DNA from 3 places in the Acidovorax sp. LjRoot74 genome. Region 1 is predicted to be linked to each of the others. Evidence: predicted binding sites of a transcription regulator. Region 1 holds the regulator's gene; each other region holds the start of a gene.
The links. The regulator FNR, encoded in region 1, switches genes on or off when oxygen is low (the NO sensors DNR and NnrR bind a similar motif). The targets are predictions, from matches to a motif close to TTGATNNNNATCAA.
Positions count from the first base shown of each region.

Region 1 (5,104 bases):
CCATGTCTGGGACGAAGACCTGGTCGAGATGAACAATCCTCTGCCACGCTGGTGGGTGTGGCTGTTCGTCATCACCATCATCTTCGGCCTGGGCTACCTGGCCGCCTACCCAGGTCTCGGGAGCTTCACCGGCAAGCTCAACTGGACGCAAAAGGGTGAGTACGAAGCCGAAATGGCCAAGGCGAAGGCGGAGCTGGAGCCGCTGTACGCCCGTTTTGCCTCCATGAAGCCCGAAGAAGTGGCGGTGGACCCGCAAGCCCACGCCATTGGCGAGCGCCTGTTCATGAACAACTGCGCACAGTGCCACGGCTCGGATGCACGCGGCAGCAAGGGCTTTCCCAACCTGGCCGACGGCGACTGGCTGCACGGCGGCACGCCTGAGAAGATCCGCGAAACCCTGGAAAAGGGCCGTATCGGCAACATGCCCCCCATGGCTGCTGCCGTGGGTTCGCCAGAAGATGTGCGCAACCTGTCGCACTACGTCCTGAGCCTGTCGGGCAGCCCGCACGACTCGCTGCGCGCTTCGCTGGGCAAGTCCAAGTTCACGGCATGCGCTGCCTGCCATGGCATGGACGGCAAGGGCAATCAGGCCCTGGGCGCCCCCAATCTCACGGACGATATCTGGTTGCATGGCTGGGGCGAGGCGGCGATCACCGCCATGATCAACAACGGCAAAGTCAACCAGATGCCCGCGCAGGCCGACAAGCTGACGGAGGCCCAGATCGGGGTCCTGTCGGCCTATGTCTGGAGTTTGTCGAACGGCAAGCAGGCGGCTGCCGCGCGTTGACCGATGTTGCCAGGCGACCGCACCGGCGGTGGTTGCCTGGCTCCTTTGTTGTTAGGCTGTTTAACTCCCTGTGAGTAAATTGACACCATGAAGCCCCCCGGCGAGCCTGCTCGCAAGGTCATTCCCATCGCACCCGTGGCGTCCGAGCCGTCTGCTCAGGGCGAGATCATCTCGCTGTACGAAGCACAGAAAAAGATCTATCCGCGCTCCATCAGCGGCCTGTTTGCGCGCTGGCGCTGGGGCATGGTGCTGCTCACGCAGATCGTGTTTTACTGTCTGCCCTGGTTTGAATGGGGGCAGCGCCAGATGGTGCTGTTCGATCTGGGCGCGCGCCGGTTCTACATCTTTGGGTTGGTGCTGTACCCGCAGGATTTCATCTACCTCACGGGGCTCTTGATCATCTCGGCGCTGTCGCTGTTTCTCTTCACGGCAGTGGCGGGGCGGCTTTGGTGTGGTTTTGCATGCCCGCAGACTGTCTACACCGAAATGTTCATGTGGATCGAGCACAAGATCGAAGGTGATCGCAGTGCGCGGCTGCGGCTGGACAACGGCCCCTGGACCTTCGAGAAGATCCGCAAGAAGTTCTTCAAGCAGGTGGTGTGGATCGCTGTGGCCTTGTGGACCGGATTCACGTTCGTGGGGTACTTCGTGCCCATCCGCGAGCTGGGCAGCGAGTTGCTGGCACTGCAGGGCGGCTGGCAGATTTTCTGGGTGCTGTTTTATGGCTTTGCCACCTACGGCAATGCCGGCTACATGCGCGAGCAGGTCTGCAAGTACATGTGCCCGTATGCGCGGTTCCAGAGTGCGATGTTCGACAAGGACACGCTGATCGTGACCTACGACCCCGAACGCGGCGAGCAGCGCGGCCCGCGCAAGAAGAACATCGACTACAAGGCGCAGGGGCTGGGCGACTGTATTGACTGCTCGTTGTGTGTGCAGGTCTGCCCGGTGGGCATCGACATCCGCAAGGGTCTGCAGTACGAATGTATTGGCTGTGGCCTGTGCGTGGATGCGTGCAACACGGTCATGGACAAGATGCAGTATCCCCGGGGGCTGATCCGCTATTCCACCCAGAACGGTGTGGCCCAGCGGTGGACCCAGTCGCAGATGTTGCGGCGTGTGCTGCGGCCCCGTGTGCTGATCTACAGCGCCGTGCTGCTGGCCTTGTGTGTGGCCATGCTGGCCAGCCTGGTCGTGCGGACCCCGCTCAAGGTCGATGTGGTGCGGGACCGCGCAGCGCTGTCGCGCATCGTGGCTGGGGGCAAGCTGGAGAACATCTACCGTCTGCAGATCATGAACGCGACGGAGGGCGAACAACGCTATCGCATCAGTGCGCGGGGGCTGGAAGGCCTGGAGGTGTCCTCCGACGCCGAAGTGGACATCGGTGCGGCCGAGTCGCGCTGGGTGGCGGTGCGCTTGCAGATACCGTATGGTTCTGCAAGCCCGGGTTCCCATGCCGTGCAGTTTGATGTGCAGGCGGTGGGCGCTGCTGCCCATGTGTCTGAAAAATCTGTGTTCCTGGTGCCACGCTGAGTGGCGCCCCGGTGCAAGGCCCGACCTGGCCTTGTGTTGATCGAGATGAATGTGAAGGAGTAAGTCGCCATGTCTTCAAACCCAGCCATTGCCCAGGCTGAAGCAGCCCCCTGGTGGAAATTTGGCCATGTCTGGCTGGTGATTGCCGGCCCGGCCATCGTGATCGTCGCGGGTTTTGTGACCCTTTGGCTGGCAGTGTCTCGGCCAGACCCTGTGGTGGCGGAAGACTATTACCGCAAGGGAATCGAGATCAACCAGACGCTGGAAGCCCCCGAGAAGAGCCTGGCACCGGCCATGAAGGGCCGCAATCATGCCGCCACACCGGTGCAGGACCAGCCACGTTGAAACTGTGCGAGGCCATGGCAGCCCAAGGATAGGGTGCCACCTTGCTACCAATGAGCCACCCCGGGAGACAGGAACGATATGTGGACGCAACGCCTGATGTGGATTGCATGGCCCGCCTTCTTGATGGCGGGTGTGCTGGAGATGCTTGTTTTTGCGATGGTGGACCCGCAGGACCTGCACTGGTTCGGCCAGCCGCTGGCGCTGTCACGGCAAGGGGTCTATACCCTGGCTTTTTTTGCGTTCTGGGTTGTCACCATGGCCAGCAGTGCGCTGACTACGCTGCTGGCCATGTCACCTTTTGAGCTGAACCGTTGCCCGGTGCCAGAGGGCGAGCGGCCGGATGACTGCCGCAAGACATCGTCCTGCTCTTGAGTGCGGTGTGGGGTACGGTGCTGGCTGCTAGGCAGCCGGTTTGCTTTGCACTGAAATCGGCACCAAATGTGGCAGGCAGCAGTTGATCGCCCGGCGAGGGCTCTTACAAAGTCAGTGGCAGGCCTGCTGGCTATTCACGATGCGCTTGAGGGCGTCCGTGTCCAGGATGCGGACATGGCGCTGTTTGACTTCCACAATGCCTTCTTCCACAAACTTGGAGAAGGTGCGGCTCACGGTTTCGAGTTTCAGGCCCAGGTAGCTGCCGATTTCTTCGCGGGTCATGCGCAGCACCAGTTCGGACTGCGAGAAGCCCCGCGCATGCAGGCGCTGCACCAGGTTCAGCAAGAAGGCGGCGAGGCGCTCTTCGGCGCGCATGCTGCCCAAGAGCAGCATCACGCCGTGTTCGCGCACGATCTCGCGGCTCATGATCTTGTGCACATGGTGCTGCAGGGCCGTGACCTCACGAGACAGTTCTTCGATGCGGTCGAAGGGCATGACGCAGACCTCTGCATCCTCCAAGGCCACTGCGTCGCAGGTGTGGTGGTCGTTCACGATGCCGTCAAGGCCGATGATTTCGCCCGCCATCTGGAAACCCGTGACCTGATCGCGGCCGTCTTCTGTGGCCACGCAGGTCTTGAAAAAGCCGGTGCGGATGGCGTAGAGTGAGGTGAAGGATTCGCCGTTGCGGAATAGCGTGCCACCGCGCTTGACCTTGCGGCGAACGGCAACAACCTCGTCGATGCGCTGCAGTTGCTCTTCGTTCAGGCCCACGGGCATGCACAGCTCGCGCAGGTTGCAGTTGGAGCAGGCGACTTTGATGGTGAGCGGGTTCATAGGCACATGAGCTAGGGGTGGAGCGTCGAGCATATCGTGCCCGATGCGAAAAGCTGGGAAGGCCTTCGGGGGCATCTGAGCGACTGACATGCATCAAATTGTCGCTGGTCGGCCTGATTGTTCACTTGATGCAGGTCAAGGACATGTTCCTAAGGGTACGGCACAGTCAGGGTGTACGCAAGGATATTCCCCCATGACTGCTGTTTCGCCCGATCTCCTGCGCCGTTTCGACGTGCCGGGACCCCGCTATACCTCCTATCCGACAGCTGATCGTTTTGTCGAGGCGTTTGGGCAGGAGGACTACATCCTCGCGTTGGAGCAACGCCGGACGGGCTCGGTGGCCAAGGCCCTGCCCCTGTCCCTGTATGTGCACATTCCGTTCTGCGAATCGTTGTGCTACTACTGCGCCTGCAACAAGATCATCACCAAGCACCACGATCGCGCAGAGGTTTATCTGCGCTACCTGAGCCGCGAGATTGATCTGCACACCGCCCATTGCGGCGTGGGGCAGGTCGTGAGCCAGTTGCACCTGGGGGGCGGCACGCCCACGTTCCTGTCTGATGCAGGTCTGCGCGAACTCATGGCCATGCTCAAGCGCAGCTTCACGCTCGCGCCGGGCGGCGAATATTCCATCGAGGTGGATCCACGTACCGTCAATGCCGATCGGCTGGCCTTGCTGGCTGAGCTGGGGTTCAACCGTCTGAGTTTTGGTGTGCAGGATTTCGACGCGGAAGTGCAAAAGGCCGTGCACCGCATCCAGCCCGCCGAGCAGGTGTTTGCGCTGGTGGAGTCTGCTCGTTCGCTGGGTTTTGATTCGGTGAATGTGGACCTGATCTACGGCCTTCCACGCCAGACGCCCGAGTCGTTTGACCGCACCTTGGCGCAGGTGGCACAGCTTCGTCCCGACCGCATCGCGCTGTATGCCTACGCGCACCTGCCCGAGCGTTTCAAGCCCCAGCGTCGCATTGTGTCGGCCGAGCTGCCTACCGCGTCGAGCAAGCTGTCCATGCTCTCGCGTTCGCTGGATGCATTCATGGAGGCGGGGTATGTCTATGTGGGCATGGACCACTTTGCACTGCCCTCAGATGCCCTGGCCGTGGCCAAGCGGCAAGGGCGCTTGCACCGCAACTTCCAGGGCTACAGTACACAGCCCGACTGTGACCTGATCGGCCTGGGCGTGTCTGCCATTGGCCGGGTGGGCGCCACCTACAGCCAGAATTCCAAGACGCTGGA
Region 1 is NZ_CAXUTI020000001.1:3,794,130-3,799,233, reverse strand. It holds gene ccoP (cytochrome-c oxidase, cbb3-type subunit III) at 1-787, shown strand, start outside; gene ccoG (cytochrome c oxidase accessory protein CcoG) at 875-2,320, shown strand; gene ACSQ3O_RS18030 (FixH family protein) at 2,390-2,665, shown strand; gene ACSQ3O_RS18025 (hypothetical protein) at 2,744-3,037, shown strand; gene fnr (fumarate/nitrate reduction transcriptional regulator Fnr) at 3,149-3,871, opposite strand; gene hemN (oxygen-independent coproporphyrinogen III oxidase) at 4,065-5,104, shown strand, end outside.

Region 2 (5,104 bases), 2.1 Mb from region 1:
GCGCCAGGTGGTCCACGGCCCCGTCCTTGAAGGGCGTGACCAAGGCGATCCAGAGCCCGCTGAACAGCGGCTGCGGGGAGGGCTTGGTGGCAGTGGTTGGATTGGTAGCGGTGGCAGACATGCAAAACATCCTTTCAGGGTTCGACCAGGGGAAGAACCGTCCGGAAGGAATGCGCGCGGAATGCCGGGGAGGGAAAAGAGAAAAGAAAGAAGGGGATTTCTCTACCAGGTGGTTCCGTCGCTCATCCGGACGGAACCACAGCTCCGGTCAGATGAGCTCTGGTTTTTTGGCTTTGACCACGCACTGCAATGCGCCCGCGGGTGCGGTCGTCATGGCGAGAAGGGTGTGCGTGGGCATGGGGCGCAGTATAGCGAGGCCGTTGTGAAAAGCTTGTCTGAAAGCCGCCACGGCGCGGCTCTAGGGTTGTGCAGGGGCCGCAGCGGGTTGCTCGGGGATCAGTTCGGGGCAGGGCCAGTTCAGCAGCTCGGCCAGGCGGGTGGTGATCCAGGTGGCCTCGGCCACTGACACGCCCGATTCGGCCGTGCACAGCCCGGCGTGAATGCGCAGCAGGATCTCGGCCTCTGACGGGGCCTGCACGTGGTAGAGCGTCTGCGCATGCTCCACCAGGTGGCCCGTGAGGTCTTCGCACAGCTCATAGCGGGTGCGCACCACGGCAGGTTTTTCGGACAGGCGTTGGCGTGTATCGCTGTACACCGCCATGAACGAGGGCGGCACATGGATCTGGTTGTCGTTGTCGTCCATGGGCGCCCTTCAGTCGGGGGTGAACAGGCGCTCGAACTTGGCCTGGTCCGCCGCCAGCGCAAAGCTCACGAGCTGGCCCATCTTCATGTCCGACAGTCGGCAGGCGGCAAACAGCGTGGTCTTGCCTGCCAGCTCCATCACCTCCAGGTCGATGATGGCGTAGGGGTAGGGCACGAACACCTGGTGCTCGAACACCTCCTTGTGCGTATTGCGGGGCGAGGGGTAGAGCTTGTACAGCTCGGTGGTGATGGTTTGCGTGGCCATGGTGGAAAAAGGGGCTGCGGTGCGGGTACAGTGCGGGCGAATCGTACAGAAAAACCCTTTTACCCCTCTATGGCACGAAACAAAAGCGAATGGCCTGCCAAGGTCCTGGCCCTGATCCAGGGCGGCAACCTGCCTGCGGCCATCGCACAGATCAAGGTGGCGCCTTCGGTGTCCGACGTGACACGTCTGCAGACCCTGCTGGCGAAGCTGCCGCCCACCCCCGCGCTAGCCCAGCTGAACAAGGTGGTGGAAGAAGAGCATGCCCTGCTCTCGGCCCCCCGGCTGCACCGCTCGCCATGAGCGCGCCGCATGCCCCCCAGCCTGAAAGCCCTGCCGCCATGAGCCTGCCCCGCGTTTCCATCCAGACTGAAGATTTCGACCTGTCCGCCGAAGTGGCGGCCCTGCGCCGCGAGAACAAGGGCGTGGGCGCGGTGTGTAGCTTTGTGGGCACGGTGCGCGACCGCAATGAAGGGGACCAGGTGGCGTCCATGGAGCTAGAGCACTACCCGGGCATGACCGAAAAATCCATCGAGGCCATGGTGGACGAAGCCTTTCGCCGCTTCGACATCTTTGGCGCCCGCGTCATCCACCGCGTGGGGCTGCTGCAGCCGCTCGACCAGATCGTTCTGGTGGCCGTGACCAGCGCCCACCGGGGCCAGAGCTTTCAGGCCTGCGAGTTCTTGATGGACTACCTCAAGACCCAGGCGCCCTTCTGGAAGAAGGAAGAAACCGCCCAGGGCGCCCGCTGGGTGGATGCGCGGGTGAGCGACGACGCGGCGCTGGCGCGCTGGGGTATCACGCTGGGCAACGCGGCCTGATGCGTTGTGCGCTTTGGGCGCTGGAAATTGGAAAAAATTGGCCGTCTCCGCGCTCTGGTAAAGCGTTTATAGCTATAAAAATTATAGTAACTGATGCTTGTGTGATGGGGTAAATCACTGACGCAGGTCAACAAGGGGCCATGGGGTGGGCCAGGGAACTGTCTTGAAATCAGGCAGGCCGCGCCTCAAGTGTTCTGCAATTCGGAGGACATTCACCCATGCGTCTCGACAAATTCACCACCAAGTTCCAGGAAGCCCTGAGCGATGCGCAGAGCATTGCGCTGGGCCATGACAACGCCTACATCGAACCCGTGCATGTGCTGCTGGCCATGCTGCAGCAGGATGACGGCCCCAAGGCGCTGCTGCAGCGCGCGGGCGCCAATGTGTCCGGCCTGCTGGCTGCGGCCGAGGCGGCCGTCAAGCGCCTGCCCCAGGTGCAGGGCAACGACCAGGTGCAGGGCGGGCCCGAGCTGGGCCGCGTGCTGCAGGCCACCGAGAAGGAGGCCATCAAACGCGGCGACCCCTTCATTGCCAGCGAGCTGTTTTTGCTGGCCGTGATCGACAGCAAGGGCGATGCCGCCAAGATTGCGAAGGACAATGGCCTGACCCGCAAGAGCCTGGAGGCCGCGATCGACGCCGTGCGCGGCGGCCAGAAGGTGGACAGTGCCGAGGCCGAAGGCCAGCGCGGCGCGCTCGCCAAATACTGCCTGGACCTGACCGAGCGCGCGCGCCTGGGCAAGCTCGACCCCGTGATCGGCCGTGACGACGAGATCCGCCGCGCCATCCAGGTGCTGCAGCGTCGCACCAAGAACAACCCCGTGCTCATCGGCGAACCCGGCGTGGGCAAGACCGCCATCGTCGAAGGCCTGGCCCAGCGCATCGTTGCGGGCGAGGTGCCGGAGTCCCTCAAGGGCAAGCGCGTGCTGAGCCTGGACATGGCAGCGTTGCTGGCAGGCGCCAAGTTCCGCGGCGAGTTTGAGGAGCGCCTCAAAGCCGTGCTCAACGAGCTGGCCAAGGACGAGGGCCAGACCATCGTCTTCATCGACGAGCTGCACACCATGGTGGGCGCGGGCAAGGGCGAAGGCGCGATGGACGCGGGCAACATGCTCAAGCCGGCCCTGGCGCGTGGCGAGCTGCACTGCGTGGGCGCCACCACGCTGGACGAATACCGCAAGTACATCGAGAAGGACGCCGCGCTGGAGCGGCGCTTCCAGAAGATCTTGGTGGGCGAGCCGAGCGTCGAGGCCACCATCGCCATCCTGCGCGGTCTGCAGGAGAAGTACGAGGTGCACCACGGCGTGGACATTACCGACCCGGCAATCGTCGCAGCGGCCGAGCTGAGCAATCGCTACATCACGGATCGCTTCCTGCCGGACAAGGCGATCGACCTGATCGACGAGGCGGCGTCCAAGATCAAGATCGAGATGGACTCCAAGCCCGAGGTCATGGACCGCCTGGACCGCCGCCTGATCCAGCTGCAGATCGAGCGCGAGGCCGTGCGCCGCGAGAAGGATGAGTCTTCGCAAAAGCGCTTTGCGCTGATCGAGGAAGAGATCGCCAAGCTGCAAAAGGAGATCGCCGACTACGACGAGATCTGGCAGTCCGAAAAAGCCCAGGCGCAGGGCAGTGCCCATGTGCGCGAGGCCATCGACAAGCTCAAGTTCCAGATCGAAGAGTTCACCCGCAAGGGCGACTTCAACAAGGTGGCCGAGCTGCAGTACGGCAAGCTGCCTGAGCTGGAAAAGCAGCTCAAGGAAGCCCAGGCGCAAGAGGCTGGCAAGGACGGTGCCCCTGCCGCGCGCCGCCTGCTGCGCACCCAGGTGGGTGCCGAAGAAATCGCCGAGGTGGTGAGCCGTGCCACCGGCATCCCCGTGTCCAAGATGATGCAGGGCGAGAAGGACAAGCTCTTGCAGATGGAAGACAAGCTGCACGAGCGCGTGGTGGGCCAGCAAGAAGCGATTGCCGCCGTGGCCAACGCCATCCGCCGCTCGCGCTCGGGCCTGTCCGACCCCAACCGCCCCACGGGCTCGTTCCTGTTCCTGGGCCCCACGGGCGTGGGCAAGACCGAGCTGTGCAAGGCGCTGGCGGGCTTCTTGTTCGACAGCGAGGACCACCTGATCCGCATCGACATGAGCGAGTTCATGGAGAAGCATTCCGTGGCCCGCCTGATCGGCGCGCCGCCCGGCTATGTGGGCTATGAGGAAGGCGGCTACCTGACCGAGGCCGTGCGCCGCAAGCCCTACAGCGTGCTGCTGCTCGACGAGGTGGAAAAGGCTCACCCCGATGTGTTCAACGTGCTGCTGCAGGTGCTGGACGATGGCCGCCTGACCGACGGCCAGGGCCGTACCGTGGACTTCAAGAACACGGTGATCGTGATGACGAGCAACATTGGCTCGCACCTGATCCAGGCGATGGTCGGGCAGGACTCACAGGACATCAAGGACGCGGTGTGGGGCGAACTCAAGAACCACTTCCGGCCCGAGTTCTTGAACCGCATCGACGAGACGGTGGTGTTCCACGCGCTGGATGCGCAGCACATTGCGTCCATCGCCAAGATCCAGTTGCAGCTGCTGCAATCCCGGTTGGCCAAGATGGATTTGGAGCTGCAGGTGTCCGACGCCGCCTTGGCAGAATTGGCCAAGGTGGGGTTTGACCCGGTGTTTGGTGCGCGGCCGCTCAAGCGGGCGATCCAGCAGCGCATCGAGAATCCGTTGTCGAAGTTGCTGCTCGAAGGGCGATTCCCGCCCAAGAGCGTGATTCCGGTCACCGTCAATCCGGTGCTGGAGCCGGGTGTGTTCCAGTTCGGCGTGGCCGAGCGGGGATGAGCCCGGCGGGAAAGGGTGACCTTTACCCTTTCCCCAAGATGTGAAGGAGAGGTGTCGTTTGAATGAATTTGTTGCAGGCCTTGTGCGCCTGCTGCTGCGTGTCGTGGTCCTGGCCATGGGGCTGGTGCTGTTTGCCAGCCTGCTGGTGGCGGCCCTGGTGCTGGCGCTGGTGTGGATGCTGCGCGCAGGCTGGGCGCGCCTGACGGGCAAGCCTGTGACCCCCTGGGCCATGCGCATGGACCCCCGCACGGGTTTCAGCACCGTGTTCCGCTCCACCGAGCGCTGGTCGTCTGGCCGCCGTGGCGCAGCAGCGCCAGACGCGGGCGACGCGGGCGGCGATGCAGCGGCATCGCGCCGGGGCGGTATCCTGCCGGGATCTGCCGAAGTCACCGACGTCGAAGCGCGCGAAGTGCGCTGAGAGTGGCTGCCGGGAC
Region 2 is NZ_CAXUTI020000001.1:1,648,609-1,653,712, forward strand. It holds gene dapA (4-hydroxy-tetrahydrodipicolinate synthase) at 1-121, opposite strand, end outside; gene ACSQ3O_RS07580 (hypothetical protein) at 419-763, opposite strand; gene ACSQ3O_RS07585 (hypothetical protein) at 773-1,027, opposite strand; gene ACSQ3O_RS07590 (hypothetical protein) at 1,097-1,327, shown strand; gene ACSQ3O_RS07595 (molybdenum cofactor biosynthesis protein MoaE) at 1,366-1,845, shown strand; gene clpB (ATP-dependent chaperone ClpB) at 2,064-4,670, shown strand; gene ACSQ3O_RS07605 (hypothetical protein) at 4,729-5,088, shown strand.
Region 2: clpB (ATP-dependent chaperone ClpB) is a predicted target of FNR. The motif match lies at 1,963-1,976, and genes of this name have one in related genera.

Region 3 (5,104 bases), 3.4 Mb from region 1:
CATCGGCATCGGCCACGATGGCCAGTTCGTTGGCGTAAGTGGCCTTGATGTCGTAACCATTGTTGGATGTGCTGGCGTTGTTGGGCAGCTCCGGGGCGTTCACAAAAATGCCGCTGCGGATCACACCTTGCATGTAGTTGAGGTAGCCGCCCACGCTGCTTTCGTTGACCAGCTGGAACTCGGGCGCCACGGCCCCGGTGGTCGCCAGCGCTGTGGATGGGGGCACATAGCCCGGGCGGAAGAAGTTGAACACCGAGGGTGAACGCAGCGGGCTCTGCCCCAGGCGCGAACCCGGGTCGGTCAGGTCGCCTATCTTCCAGCTACCCTGGGCCGAGTTCAGCCCGAAGGTGCGGCCCCATTGCACAAGGCGCAGCATGGGTTCGCGCAGCTTGCCGAAGCCGGGTTGGGTAAGCCCGGTGGGGGAGCGCGCTTCATCGTCCAGCAAGATGGCCTGGACAACGGCCCGCATGTCGCCGCGCACGCCCGCGCCGTTGTTGTTGAAGGCCGCCGTCACGCGCGCCACGTAGGCGGGTGAAGGGTTGCTGGTCACCAGGCGCTGGATGAGCTGCTTGCCGATGAATGGGCCCACGTTGGGGTGGTTGAACAGCGTATCCAGCGCCGTCTTGAGCGCGGCAGCCCCGGGCGTATTGGCTGGCACGGTGGTGCCGAGGAAGGTGGCGGCCAGGGTGGAATGGCGCGACGCATTGAGCGCCATGGGCAGACGTGCAAAGGTGGTGTTGGACACCACCCGCGAGGTGCCTGGCACGGTGGTGGGCACGTTCTGCGTCTGGTCGTAGTCGTAGCCGGTGAACACCCGTGCGAGGTTGGTCACATCGTCCATCGTGTAGCTGTCGATGGGCTTGCCCGCGCCGTCCTTCTTGGTCGTCCCATCAGGGTTGAGCGCCACCAGCCCAATGGACATCAGCTGCATGATTTCGCGGGCGTAGTTCTCGTCCGGCTGGCGACCGGTGGCCGCGTTTTCCTTCTGGTTGCCCCGGGTGTTGAGGTAGTACCCCATGGCCGCGTTCAGTGTGACGTCTTCGAGGATGGAGCGGTAGTTGCCAAACGCGTTGTTGACCAACTGGTCCCAGTACCAGGCCATGGCATGGCAGCGCCAGGTAATGTCCACCCCCGTGAGCGACACCACGCAGATCTCGGACAGCGCCAGGGCCACCCGCTTGCGCAGGCCGTCGGGGGAGGTCATGAGCTGCTTCCAGATCATGTAATCCGCCGGGTAGGAGTTGTCGTAGTAGGCCGTATCGTCGCTGATGGCGGCATAACCGCGCTGGTTCAGCCAGTCCCAGCCGGTCTGGCTGGCGGGCGCGCTGAACTGGGTGCGTAGCCAGTCAGCGTAGGTGGTGGCGCGCAGGGCCGCAATCTCTGCGGTGGAGGCCGAGAACTGCGCCTGCAGAAGGAAGCGGGCTGCTTCTTGGTCGGTGGCGGCGGCGGGGGATGCGGAGTTGCCGGGCCCTGGTGCGGGTGTTGGGGCTGGCGCAGGGGTCGGTGCCGGGCTGGGCGCTGAGGTCCCGGGCGCAGGTGCGGGGCTGGGGGACGGAGTGCCAGGGGTGTCGCCCGTGCTATCTCCACTGCCCCCACCGCAGGCGGCCAGTGCAGCCGTGGCGGTGAACAGTGCCGTCAATACGGGCGCGTGCCCTCGGCCCGCGACGGTGGGTTGCACCTGGGGGGCTGATGCGCCTTCTGCGTCCTCTGCAACCAGGGTGGCCAGAGGTTCCTCGTATGTGTTTTTCATGGTGATCGTGGTGAAACGCGCGCTGTCCAAATGGCGCAACCTCCACTTAATCACAGGGCAGACAGCGGCCGGGAACACAAGTGTTACGAAGAGAAACGGTTCCTTGGGCGTATGCGGAAGCCCAGGGCGCGGAGTGATGGGCAATTGCAACACTTTGTGGCCTGGCGAGGCCCCGGCAGGGCGTTCGGCCCTTTGTCAGCCCTTTGCCAGCCCTTTGCCAGCCCTTGCAGCACGCGGCACTGCGCCCGGGTCGTCGGCCCTGTCCTTCAGCCCCGTAGGCCGACGCCCACGCGCACCGCTTGGCATGGACTACGGGCCTCCGACGCATTCGTTTTTACAGTGAACCCATCGCCCCACGCAATGTTTCCACGCATTCCGGGTGGATGGCCAGGGCGAAGTTTTTGAAGGATGCAACCATGAATGAAGACACCATCAAGGGCAATTGGAAGCAGTTCAAGGGCAAGATGATCGAGCAGTGGGGCAAGCTCACCAACGACGATTTGGACGTCATCGATGGCAAGCGCGAGCAGTTCCTGGGCAAGCTGCAGGAACGCCAGGGGCTGGCCCGTGAAGCGGCCGAAAAGCAGCTCAAGGAATGGCAGGAACGCCATCCGGGCTTCCACTTCAACGATTGATGGGCCGGGGCTGCACACCCCGTGCTGTGCTGCCCGCCCATCGCAGCAGCAGGCAGGCCCTGCTGCCCGCCTCCCCCCCTTTTTTTGCACCACCCTGATGCAGAGGAGAACTCCATGCAATTCCAATCCGCACGCACGCTGATTGCCGCCGTGGCCGCCGGTCTGGTGGCCACATCTGCCTTTGCCATGACCCCGGCCGAACACAAGGCCGCCAAGGACAGCATTGAAGCCGCCTACAAGGCCGACAAGCAAAAATGCGATGCCTTGAGCGCCAACGCCAAGGACATCTGCCAGAAGGAAGCCAAGGGCAAGGACAAAGTGGCCAAGGCCGAGCTGGACGCCCAGTACAAGCCCAGCCCCAGAAACACCCAGAAAGTCGCCGAAGCCCGCGCTGACGCTGCCTACGAAGTCGCCAAGGAAAAGTGCGACGACCTCAAGGGCAATGAAAAGGATGTCTGCGAAAAAGATGCCAAGGCCGCCCATGTGAAGGCCAAGGAAGACGCCAAGGTGGCCGCTGTGCAGGCCAAGCCAGCGGACAACCCGGCAGAGAAGGCCGCCGCCGTGGCTGAAGCCCGCAAGGAAGCCAACGCAGAAAAGAACGACGCCAACTACCAGGCGGCCAAGGAGCGCTGCGATGCGCTGTCTGGCAATGCCAAGTCGGCCTGTGTGGATGACATCAAGCGCATGTACGGCAAGAGCTGATCGCGGTCCCCGCACAATTTCTCGCACAAGCCCCGCCCTGGCGGGGCTTTTTAACGTGTGCAGGCGGGATTGCCTGACTTGCATCAATACAGGGTGGCAGGGCGGGTTCTAAGCTGGGCTTTCCCATTTTTACCCCCGTTGTTTTTTGCCGGATGGCAGAGGGATAGACACCCATGGCCCAACTCGAATGGTCGGACGCGCTGAACCTGGATCTGCCCTTGATGGACGACACCCACCGGGAGTTCGTCGATCTGCTGGCCGCCGTGGAGCAGGCCGAGGACGCGCAATTGCAACTGGCGTGGCAGGCGCTGGTGGAGCACACCGACCAGCACTTCGGCCAGGAAGACGCCTGGATGGCCTCCACCCGGTTTGCCTCGGGCAATTGCCACAGCATGCAGCACCGCGTGGTGTTGCAGGTGATGCGTGAGGGCGCAGCCCGTGCCGCACAGGGCGACCTGAAGGTGCTGCGCGTGATGGCCAGCGAGCTGGCCTTGTGGTTCCCCCAGCATGCGCAGAGCATGGATGCCGCTTTGGCGTTGCACCTGCGCCGCGTGGGTTTCGACCCTGCCACCGGCGTGGTGCATGCACCGCAGGCGCTGCCCGGTGAACTGATCCAGGGCTGTGGCGGTGCCACCTGCTCCGACGCGGGCGAGGCGCCCGCAGGGGGCCGCGAAGACGCCCCCAACCGGCAAACCGCTGCGGCCTGAAGACCGGGAGAGCAGGCCACAGGGCTGTAGCTACTGCCGCACCAGGAAACTCAGCCCTTACGCACCACCCCGTCGGCCCGCCCCGGCGCGGCATGCCGTGTGCGGCCGCAAGCGTGCTTCTACCCGTGCGCGGGCGTCACTTGTGTGGCATGCTGCCTTTCTTCAAGGCAAGTGTGGGCGGCATGGCCGCTTTGCTCCATGGCCGCAACCTCCTCCCCCGAAGCACCGGTCGATGACACCGAGCGCCTGCTGGCCCTGCATCGCTACGGAATTCTCGACACCCCCATGGAGCCAGCCTACGACGAGCTGGCCGACATCGCAGGCCATGTGTGTGATGCGCCCGTGGCCCTGGTGAGTTTTGTGGACCGCGACCGCCAGTGGTTCAAGTCCGCGCAGGGGCTGCCTGAGCGGGAGACTCCGCTGGACCAATCGGTGTGCCGCTACGCCATCCGGCAGCCGGGTGTGTTCATCGTGCCCGACCTGGCCCAGGATGTGCGGTTTGCGCACTACGGCATCGTCACCCAGAAACACCCGCTGCGTTTTTACGCTGGCGCCCCGCTGGTCACCCCCGACGGCTACGCCCTGGGCACCCTCTGTGTGCTGGACCACCGCCCGCGCCAGCTCTCGCAGCGTGTGCAGGACCTGCTCAGTGCCCTGGCGCGCCAGGTGGTCCGGCTGCTGGAGCTGCAACGTGCCAACGACCGCCAGGGCCAGATGCTGACCGAGCTGGACGCCGCGCGCCAGCAGATGGCGGTGTTGGCCCACACCGACGTGCTGACCGGGCTGGCCAACCGCCGGTCCTTCACCGACCGCCTGCGGCAGGAGCTGGCCCTGCTGCAGCGGGGTCGTGAGCCCACCTGCCTGCTGATGATGGACCTGGACCACTTCAAGCGCATCAATGACGTGCATGGCCACCATGTGGGGGACCAGGCGCTGCAGCTGTTTGCCTCCTTGTGCCGCGATGTGTTCCGCGCGGCCGACGTACTGGGTCGCTGGGGAGGGGAAGAGTTCATGGCCCTGCTGCCTGCCACCGGGGTGGAGCAGGCCCAGGCCGTGGCGCAGCGTGTGCACGCCGCGCTGGCCCAGCAGCCCCTGCCCGGGATCGAACCGCCGCATCGGTTGTCCGTCAGCATGGGGTTGACGCTGTTGGACCCGCTGCGCCCGCTCGACGTGACCCTGCGCCTGCTCGATTCCGCGCTGTACACCGCCAAGCGCGAAGGTCGCAGCCGCACGGTGGTGGTCTAGCAAAGTTCTGATGCTCTGCTTTTGATAGCTGGTGGTGCAATATGGGTGCGCGCAAAGGCCGTATT
Region 3 is NZ_CAXUTI020000001.1:365,360-370,463, forward strand. It holds gene ACSQ3O_RS01700 (DUF1800 domain-containing protein) at 1-1,750, opposite strand, end outside; gene ACSQ3O_RS01705 (CsbD family protein) at 2,167-2,385, shown strand; gene ACSQ3O_RS01710 (hypothetical protein) at 2,500-3,087, shown strand; gene ACSQ3O_RS01715 (hemerythrin domain-containing protein) at 3,261-3,794, shown strand; gene ACSQ3O_RS01720 (sensor domain-containing diguanylate cyclase) at 3,993-5,039, shown strand.
Region 3: ACSQ3O_RS01715 (hemerythrin domain-containing protein) is a predicted target of FNR. The motif match lies at 3,161-3,174, and genes of this name have one in related genera.